DNA from 2 places in the Rhizobium sp. rho-13.1 genome. Region 2 is predicted to be linked to the other one. Evidence: riboswitches for the same ligand, from Rfam matches in the RefSeq annotation. Region 2 holds a riboswitch; the other holds the start of a gene.
The links. A riboswitch is a leader RNA that binds a small molecule or an ion and turns the genes downstream of it on or off. The one in region 2 is predicted to bind S-adenosylmethionine.
Positions count from the first base shown of each region.

Region 1: it holds a riboswitch for S-adenosylmethionine, as region 2 does, so the genes downstream of both, EQW76_RS08330 (O-succinylhomoserine sulfhydrylase) here and metA (homoserine O-succinyltransferase) in region 2, are expected to answer to the same signal.

Region 1 is NZ_SCFL01000002.1:383,131-388,028, reverse strand. Features, by position in the region: gene EQW76_RS08350 (thermonuclease family protein) at 1-823, opposite strand, end outside; gene EQW76_RS08345 (helix-turn-helix transcriptional regulator) at 837-1,502, opposite strand; tRNA gene EQW76_RS08340 (tRNA-Gly) at 1,724-1,797, opposite strand; gene EQW76_RS08335 (2'-deoxycytidine 5'-triphosphate deaminase) at 1,864-2,955, opposite strand; SAM riboswitch at 3,064-3,142, shown strand; gene EQW76_RS08330 (O-succinylhomoserine sulfhydrylase) at 3,189-4,373, shown strand; gene apaG (Co2+/Mg2+ efflux protein ApaG) at 4,563-4,898, shown strand, end outside.
Region 2 is NZ_SCFL01000003.1:160,016-164,913, reverse strand. Features, by position in the region: gene EQW76_RS12010 (ABC transporter ATP-binding protein/permease) at 1-1,260, opposite strand, end outside; SAM riboswitch at 1,499-1,579, shown strand; gene metA (homoserine O-succinyltransferase) at 1,626-2,549, shown strand; gene EQW76_RS12000 (aldose epimerase family protein) at 2,656-3,681, shown strand; gene EQW76_RS11995 (GntR family transcriptional regulator) at 3,771-4,544, shown strand; gene EQW76_RS11990 (SIS domain-containing protein) at 4,541-4,898, shown strand, end outside.

The DNA of each region.
Region 1 (4,898 bases), on a different contig from region 2:
CCGAAGATGCGACCGCGTCCTTGTCATCCGAAGGCAGAGGCTCGGCGCTGGCAAGTTTTTCCGCTGGCGGCTGCGGTCTCGTCAGCGGCGTCGGAACCGAGGCTGCAAGCGGCACCGGGGGTGTCGGCGGAGTCGGAGAGGACGGAGGCATCGGCGGCGGCGCCATTCTGTCGGCAATGGCGCTGTCTTCCACCGGTGAAGACGGGGGTTCGGCCGTGGCAACCGGCGGCGTCCGGTCCGGCAATGCCGCCGACGGGCTTGTCGCCTCCTTCGACGTGGCAGTTACCGGGGCAGCGGGCGGCAAGGCCGCGACAGCGGGAGCGCTGGGCGACGCGGGTTCGGGAGAGGGAAGCATTTGGCCGGTTGCGCCCGGCTCCGGAGTTGCCGGCCGCGGCGATGTAGCCGCCACGACAGGCGGAGCAGGCGGCAGCACTGCAGCGGCGGGCGGCGGTGGTGCTTCAGAAGGTGGAACCGGGGTCGATGGCGACACTGGCGCTGGCTCGGCGGGAGATGACGACGGCGCGGGGGCCGGCATCTCACTAGCAGCGGAATTGTCTGAACTTTGTGGTGTCGGCGCCGGCGCCGGCGCCAAGGAAGTCGCGGGCTGCTCCGAAACTTTCGGAGACGCCGTAGGCTCAGGCGCCGCTGTCACAGGCTGCGGTGCATCCGGCTTCTCCGGCGGCTTGTCGAGACTGGCCACGCGCGGTGCCGGATCGCCGAAGGTGATATGCGGCTGCAGGTTCATCGCCGTCAGCCCGACGTAGACCAGGACCATGACGGCCACGGCGCCGGTGACACCGGTCAGCAGAGTGGGGGAACGCATCAAGACAACTTTCCTATTGGCTCGCCCAGATGATCCGCGCCATCCACTCCACATCGACAAGCTCGATGCTTCTGTTGGGATGGGCCGGATTGAGCGACAGAAGCTCGATCGACTTCGGGCTCTGGCGCAGCAAGACCTTGGCCATGACCTCGCCCTCACGCGTTTTAACAACCACGCGGTCGTTGCGCCGGACCTGCGCACCGGGCTCGACGATCAGCACGTCGCCATCGCGATAAAGCGGCATCATGCTGTCGCCCTGCACTTCCAGCGCGTAGACGCCAGCTTTCTGCGCCGGGGTCGCCGGGAACTCGACGACATCCCAGCCCTGCCCCGCCGGAAAGCCGCCATCGTCGAAAAAGCCGCCTGCTCCGGCCTGCGCAAAGCCCAGCAGCGGAATAGAGCCCGCCTGCGGCGGAAAGGCACCGTCCGGCATGCCTGACGGCATGGACCCAGGCCGCAGCAATCCCATGAACTGCTCGACGCTGGCCCCTGTTGCATCGAGCACCTTGGCAATGGATTCCGTCGACGGCCAGCGCTGGCGGCCATCGGCACTCAGTCGTTTGGATTTGTTGAAAGAGGTGGGGTCGAGACCTGCACGACGCGCGAGGCCGGAGGGCGTCAGGTCATGCCGCTCGGCAAGCCCGTCGATTGCACTCCATATCTGATCGTGTGACAGCATCGTCGCCTGGCCTTGAGATCGAGGCGTCCCATCCCCATCCACGCGCGAGGTTAATCTAAGTGTTAACATTCGTAAAGACGCCAAGAGGAATAAAATCCTTGGTACCTACAGTTTATCACAACAGCCGTGTCAAGTTCGGGAAGGTGTGTTGCGGTAGCACATCTGCGGCGAGAGCTTCAAAGCTCTGCCTGTCCGCTCAACGGGTCGGACAAAGAAATGACTGGAGCGGGTGAAGGGAATCGAACCCTCGTATTCAGCTTGGGAAGCTGCTGCTCTACCATTGAGCTACACCCGCACGGCGCGAAGCCTTCCAACAGTTCGGCCGGGCTGTCAAGATGGAATGGCCGGTCGGGATGGCTGGTTACAAGCGGAAATGCTTGGAGAGTTTCAGGCCCTGCGCCTGATAGTTGGAGCCGGCGCCGGTGCCGTAGAGGCTGGCCGGGAGCTCCAGCATGTGCTCGTAGATGAGGCGGCCGACGACCTGGCCATCCTCGAGGATGAACGGGACTTCGTGGCTGCGCACTTCGAGCACCGCGCGGCTGCCACGTCCCCCGGCTGGCGCATGACCGAAGCCGGGATCGAAGAAGCCGGCATAGTGGACGCGGAATTCACCGACCAGCGGATCGTAAGGGGTCATTTCGGCGGCGTAGTCCGGCGGCACGTGCACCGCCTCGCGCGAGACCAGGATGTAGAATTCGTCGGGATCGAGGATAAGCTCGGTCCGACCGCGGCTGTAGAGCGGCTCCCAGAAATCGAAAATGTCGTGCTGGGCCTTCTTGTCGACATCGACCACCGCCGTGTGATGCTTGCCGCGATAGCCGATCAGCCCATTGCCGTCGCCGACGAGGTCGATCGACAGTGCGATGCCGCCGCCGGTCACGTTTGGCTTCTTGCTGGCGACGAGAGTTTCGGTCTCGTGCAGCGTCAGCAATTCCGGCTCAGACAGCATGGCATGGCCGATCCGGAAACGGATCTGCGACAGGCGCGAACCACGGCGCACGACGATCGGGAAGGTGCGTGGCGAGATTTCCAGGTAGAGCGGCCCGGAATAGCCGGCCGGGATCTTGTCGAACTCCTGCGCATAATCGGTGATGACGCGGGTGAAGATGTCGAGGCGGCCGGTCGAGCTTTTCGGGTTGGCCGAGGCGGACATGTCCGATGGCAGGTCGAGACGCTCCATCAGCGGCACGATATAGACGCAGCCGGTCTCGAGCACGGCGCTTTCGTTGAGGTCGATGACATGCAGGCTGAGCCGGTCCAGTTTATCGGAGACGAGATTGTTCGGACCCGGCATGAAGCTCGCACGGACGCGAAACGCTTTCGCCCCCAACCTCAGGTCAAGGCTCGCCGGCTGGATCTGATCGAAATCGAGCTCCCTTTCGGTCGTCAGCCGACCGGCGTCGAAAAGAGCGGCAATGGCGCGATCCGCCAAAATTCCAGTGTCGCGAGCCATGTGCTCAATCCTTGTTTTGTCGCGGACAAAACCATATACGGGCCTTGTTTTGCCCCAGACAAAACCAAATACGGGGAATTGACGCAAGCGGCCAACGGCAGTATTGCAGTCTTATCCCGTGGTGATTTGGCCGGTCGGCTTGCAGCCACGTTAAATAAATGGCTAAAAAGACCGGGTTGAAAACCGGTCTGCTTTTGCGACCGGTTTTTTTGTATCACGAAGGTGGTGATGGCATGACCAAGACTTGGCGCCCCGCAACACAACTTGTCCATGGCGGCACGTTGCGCTCGCAATTCGGCGAGACATCCGAAGCAATCTATCTGACACAGGGTTTTGTCTACGACAGCTCGGAGGCGGCGGAAGCCCGCTTCAAGGGCGAGACGGAAGGCTTCATCTACGCGCGCTATGGCAGCCCGACCAACGACATGTTCGAAAAGCGCATGTGCATGCTGGAAGGCGCCGAGGAAGCGCGCTCGACGGCATCAGGCATGGCGGCGGTCAGCGCGGCGATTCTCTGCCAGGTGAAGGCAGGCGACCATATCGTTGCTGCCCGCGCCCTGTTCGGCTCGTGCCGCTGGGTCGTCGAGACATTGGCGCCGCGCTACGGTATCGAATGCACGCTGGTCGACGGCCGCGATCTGGCCAACTGGGAACAGGCCATACGCCCGAACACCAAGGTGATGTTCCTGGAGAGCCCCACCAATCCGACGCTCGAGGTGGTAGACATTGCCGGCGTCGCGAAACTCGCCAACCAGATCGGCGCCAAGCTTGTCGTAGACAATGTGTTTGCTACACCGTTGTTCCAGAAGCCGCTCGAACTCGGCGCCCACATCGTCGTCTATTCGGCCACCAAGCATATCGATGGACAAGGTCGTTCGCTCGGTGGCGTCGTTCTGTCGGACAAGGACTGGGTCGACGAGCACCTGCAGGACTATTACCGGCACACCGGCCCCGCTATGTCGCCGTTTACCGCCTGGACGCTGCTGAAGGGTACCGAGACCCTGCCGGTGCGCGTCAAACAGCAGACTGAAAATGCCAGCCGCATTGCCGACTTCCTTGCCGACAGCGGCAAGGTGGCCAAGGTGATCTATCCCGGCCGCAAAGACCATCCGCAGGCCGATATCATCGCCAAGCAGATGACCGGCGGCTCTACGCTGGTCTGCATGGAACTCAAGGGCGGCAAGGAAGCGGCGTTCGCGCTGCAGAATGCGCTGGAAATCGTCAAGATCTCCAACAATCTCGGCGACGCCAAGAGCCTGATCACCCATCCAGCCACCACCACCCACAAGAACCTGACCGACGAGGATCGCGCCGAGCTCGGAATTTCCCCCGGCACTGTACGGTTTTCGGCCGGCATCGAGGACACGGACGATCTCATCGAGGATTTCGCCCAGGCGCTGGAGAAGGTCTCGGCCTGATCGGATACCAAACAGGCTGCCCGGCCTTGCCGGGCGGCGACACGCCGGGTCCGTGTTAACCCCGCACATTATCCTTAATATTCAAAAGGCCGCGTCAGCCATCGCATTTGGCCTTAATTAGGCTTCCCTTCCTTGACGAAGGTTGAAGGCTAGAGGATATCGTAACCAAATTCATTGAAGGTGGCTGGGATGTACCGCGCCCTTACACGAGATATCGAAGTCATCGTCGAGCCGTTCTATCTGGAGGAGCAATCCGATCCGGAAGACAGCCGCTATGTCTGGGGCTATCGGATCGTCATCTCAAACCACTCGACATCGGCAGTCCGGCTGGTTACGCGCTACTGGCATATCACCGACCAGAACGGCCAGGTCGACGAAGTCACCGGTCCCGGCGTCGTCGGCGAACAGCCGCAGTTGAACCCCGGGGATACCTATGAATATTCGTCCGGCTGCCCGCTGGATACGCCTTCGGGCATGATGTTCGGCCATTACTCCATGGAAAACGACCGAGGCGAAACGTTCGAG
Region 2 (4,898 bases):
GATGTGCTCGCCGGCGGTGATCGTCACCGTGCCCTCGCGGATCCGAAAACCGTTCTCGACGATCTCGTCGGACATCTTGGTCGAGACCTCGAGATCCTTCAGCACCATCATGCCAGGCGCAGCGCGGGCGACGTCGATCATGTTGGGCAGGTGATCCTCGATATCCATCTCGACGACCGCCTCGCGAAAATCGGTAACGCGCATCAGCGTCGCGCGCCACTCGGCGATCGGCCCGAAATTGGCGACATACCAGCGCAGTGCCGTGTTCACCTGGTTGAAGGCGCCAACCACCATCATCAGCTGGCCGATGCTGAGGCCGCCCGAGAAGTAGGCTGGCGCCGCCACCAGGATTGGAATGACCAGCACCATCCAGCCGTAGCTCGCCGACACCCAGGTAAGATTGGTGTTGGCGATGGCCAGCTTACGGATAACGCCGAGCACCGAGGAAATATCGCCGTTGATGCGGCGGCGCTCGTTTTCCTGTCCGCCGGCAATGGTGATCGACGGCATGTACTCGTTGGCGTGCATCAGCGCGAAACGCAGTTCGGCCTCCTTGGAGTAGCGGTCGGCATTGAGCCGCACCAGCTTGCCGCCGACGAACTGGCTGAGGAAAGAAGCCGAGGCGGCATAGATAATCGCCGCCCATACCATGTATCCCGGAATGGAAAAGCTGCTGCCGCGAAAATGGAATATGAAGCCGCTCGACAGCTCCCAGAGCACGCCGATGAAGCTGATCAGCAGGATCGTCGACTGGACGAGGCCGATCGCAAGGCCCGTGGTGCTTTCTGCAAGGTTGCGGGCATCCTCATGGAGACGCTGGTCCGGATTGACGCCGATCAGACCAGACGACGCCAGCCGCAGGGCGCGCTTGCCCTTCAGCCACTGATCGACCAGGTCGCGCGCCAGGCCCTCGCGCATGTAGAGCGCCGCCATCTGGTTGAGCCAGGCCTGGATGACGTTGAGCACCAGCAGCGAGCCGGCGATCATGCCGAAGACACCAAGCTGTTTCACGAATTCGTTAAGGTCGCGTCGTGCCAGCGAATCGTAGAATGGCGCATTCCACTCGTTCAAGAGAACCTGCACATAAGCCGTCACGAGAATGATGACGAACAGCGATACCACGAGCGATATGAGCCTGACGCGCACGGGCGAATGCCAGAACGCCGAAAGCATCATCCTCAACCTGTACAGCACACTCAAGTCGTATCCGACGCGCGCATCGCCCTGGACGCTGGGCTTCTCTGTAGTATCAACGGCCATCAAAAAATCCTGATCCTCATCCCTCAGATAGTCATGGCCATCGCACATGTCCATCCATGCGAGCCCGAAGCGCGTAGCGCCAGCGATCCCTGGCCTGGAACCGCCCTCCTCGCCATCAGCTTGCGCTTCAAACCTTATGAAAGCCTTATACGCCCGAATGCCGCTGCAGGTTCACCACGCCGCGCCGCGCATTTACCAACCGGCGATTGATGTTGATTCGAAACCTGTCCAGCGCTATTTAACATCGCGTGGTGATTTGGCCGGCCGGCTTGCAGCCACGTTAAACAAGTCGCTAAATCAGGGCCGCATGCGGACCGGTAGCGATTCGTTTTTTCGCCGCCGGTTTAGTTGATCGAGTAACGCGCATGCCCATTAAGATCCCCGATACACTGCCCGCCTTCGATACCCTCGTCAAAGAGGGCGTGCGGGTGATGACAGAGACGATGGCCGTCCGTCAGGATATCCGTCCGCTGCAGATCGGGCTGCTCAACCTGATGCCCAACAAGATCAAGACCGAAATACAGATGGCGCGCCTCGTCGGCGCCTCGCCGCTGCAGGTCGAGTTCTCGCTGATCCGCATCGGTGGGCACAAGGCGAAGAACACTTCCGAGGAGCATCTCCTGTCGTTCTACGAGACCTGGGAGGAGATCAGGCATCGCAAGTTCGACGGCTTCATCATCACCGGTGCGCCGATCGAGTTGCTCGACTTCGAGGAAGTCACCTACTGGGACGAAATGCGCCAGATCCTCGACTGGACGACCACCAACGTTCATTCGACGCTGAACGTCTGCTGGGGTGCGATGGCGGCGATCTACCATTTTCACGGCGTGCCGAAGCACCTGCTGAAGGAAAAGGCGTTCGGTGTCTACCGGCACCAGAACCTGAACCCGTCCTCGGTCTATCTCAACGGCTTTTCCGACGACTTCGGCGTGCCCGTGTCGCGCTGGACCGAAGTCCGCCGCAAGGATGTCGAAACCGTCCCTGGCTTGGAAATCCTGATGGAATCGCCGGAAATGGGCATTTGCCTTGTGCACGAGAAGACAGCAAGGCGGCTCTACATGTTCAACCACGTCGAATACGATTCGACGTCGCTGGCAGACGAATATTTCCGCGACGTCGATGCCGGCATCCCGATCAAGATGCCGCACGACTATTTCCCGCACAACGATCCGTCCCTGACGCCGCCCAACCGCTGGCGCAGCCACGCTCATCTGTTCGTCGGCAACTGGATCAACGAGATATACCAGACGACACCTTACGACATGGCCGACATCGGCTTGCAGAAATAGTCACGTCCCCGGGACGGAGGTCTGATTCCGCCGGCAGGCGGGTTGCGGATAGCGGCGAATGGAGGCAGGGTCGGCGCCTCGCATTAGAGACGAATGGGATGAGGACATGACGGACAGCACTTTGCAGCGCGAAGTTTTCGGCAAGACTGCGGCCGGCGAGACGGTACACCGCGTCAAGATTACAGGCGGCGGGCTGACTGCCCATGTCATCAGCTGGGGAGCGGTGATCCAGGACCTCCGGCTTGAAAACCACGCGCCGGCCCTGACGCTTGGCTTCGACAACTTCGAAAGCTACGAAAAGCACTCCGCCTATTTCGGCGCAACGCCCGGCCGCTGCGCCAACCGAATCGCCGACGGCAGGTTCACGCTCGACGGCAAGACGTACCAGCTGGACCTGAACGAGAACGGCGTAACCCATCTGCACGGCGGCTTCGACAATATCGCCCTGCGCAACTGGACGATCGTCGAGCATGCCGCCGACCGCGTCGTCCTCAAGATCGTAGATCCCGATGGCCGCAGCGGCTATCCCGGCAACTGCACGATCCAGGCTACCTACTGGGTCCACGGCAATGGTGAGCTATCGGTAATCTACGAGACCACGACAGACCAGCCGACCATTGCCAATGTCTGCCAGCACGCCTACTTCAATCTCGACGGCCGCGACGATGCGCTCGACCACGACATCATGATCGCAGCCGACCACTACCTGCCGACCGATGCGCGGCAGATCCCGACCGGCGAGATCGCTCCCGTCGCCGGCACGCCCTTCGACCTGAGAGAAATGGGCCCGATGAAGCGCTTCGTCGACGGTGAACAGGTACTATACGACCACAATTTCTGTTTATCGCTGGAGCGCACGGCCAAGCGCGCCGTTGTTCTCGCCCGCAGCATCAATTCCGGCGTAACGCTCGAAGTGCGTACGACGGAACCGGGCGTCCAACTCTACGCCGGCTTCAAGCTCGACGTCCCCGTCCCCGGCATTGACGGCAAGATGATGGGTCCGTTCGCCGGTTTCTGCCTGGAGACGCAGATCTGGCCCGACGCCATCAACCAGCCGGGCTTTTCCTCCGCTTCGCTCCATCCCGGCGAAGTCCTGCGCCAGGAAACGGACTACATTTTCACGAAGAACTGAGCGCGCAGCCTTCGCTGGTCGCAGGCCAAGCGACCAGCGCCCAAGAGATACCTTGCAAAGTGGTCCTACATAGGTTCTAATCCGAACCCATGGATAGAACCAGTTTGATTTCCGAACTGAATGGGCGCGGCTTGCGGGATGCGGCAGCGAGCGGGCCGCTTTACAGGCGTTTGGCGATAGCGCTGACCGGGCTTATTCAAGAAGGACTGTTGAAACCGGGCACTGCATTGCCGGCCGAGCGCGATCTCGCCGAAGGACTGCAGCTCGGCCGTGTCACCGTGCGCACCGCCTATCGCGACCTGCTGACGGCAGGCACTCTGGAGTCGCGGCACGGCAGCGGTACTTTCGTCTCCCAGAAGGTCGAGCGGATGGAACAGTCGCTCTGGCGCCTCTCCTCCTTCTCCGCCGATATGCGCTCGCGCGGTCGCTCGCCGGCGGCAAAAATCCTGTCCCGGAGCGTTTCCATGCCGACGCCCGAGGAGACCTTCCTGCTCGGCCTCGGCGTCGACGAACCGGTGCTGCGGCTCGACCGATTGCGGCTGGCCGACGGACTGCCGCTCGCCATCGAACGCGCCGTCGTCCCGACCCAGTTCCTGGCCGAAGACGCGGCCGGCGAGAGCTCCCTTTACGATGCCCTGACTGCCAACGGGTTCCGCCCGGTTCATGCCCTGCAGCGGCTGACCGCAGTCACCCTCGACCCATCCTCGGCCGCCACGCTTGACGTCAAGCCCGGAGCCCCGGCACTGCTGATCGAGCGCATCTCGCGCCTGGCTGACCAGCGGGTCGTCGAATACACCAGATCGCATTATCGCGGCGACGCCTATGATTTCGTCGCAGAGCTGAAAATTGGAGATGACCTATGACGCAATCCCTGATGCTGACCGAGGCCGGCCAGTCGCCCGATGCCGTGGCGACCTTGCTGGAGAAGGAAAAGCCGGTCTTCGCCGAAATCGCCAAGCTGTTTGCTGTGGCTAGACCCTCCGTCGTCACCACGGCGGCGCGCGGCTCGTCGGACCATGCTGCGACCTTCTTCAAGTATCTGTTCGAGATCTCCTGCGGCGTCCCCGTCGCCTCGATCGGCCCGTCGATCGCCTCGGTCTACAATGCGCCGCTGCATCTGAAGGGTGGCATCCATTTCACCGTGTCGCAGTCCGGCGGCAGCCCCGATATCATCGCCCTGCAGGCCGCCGCCAAGAAGGGCGGAGCAACAACGATCG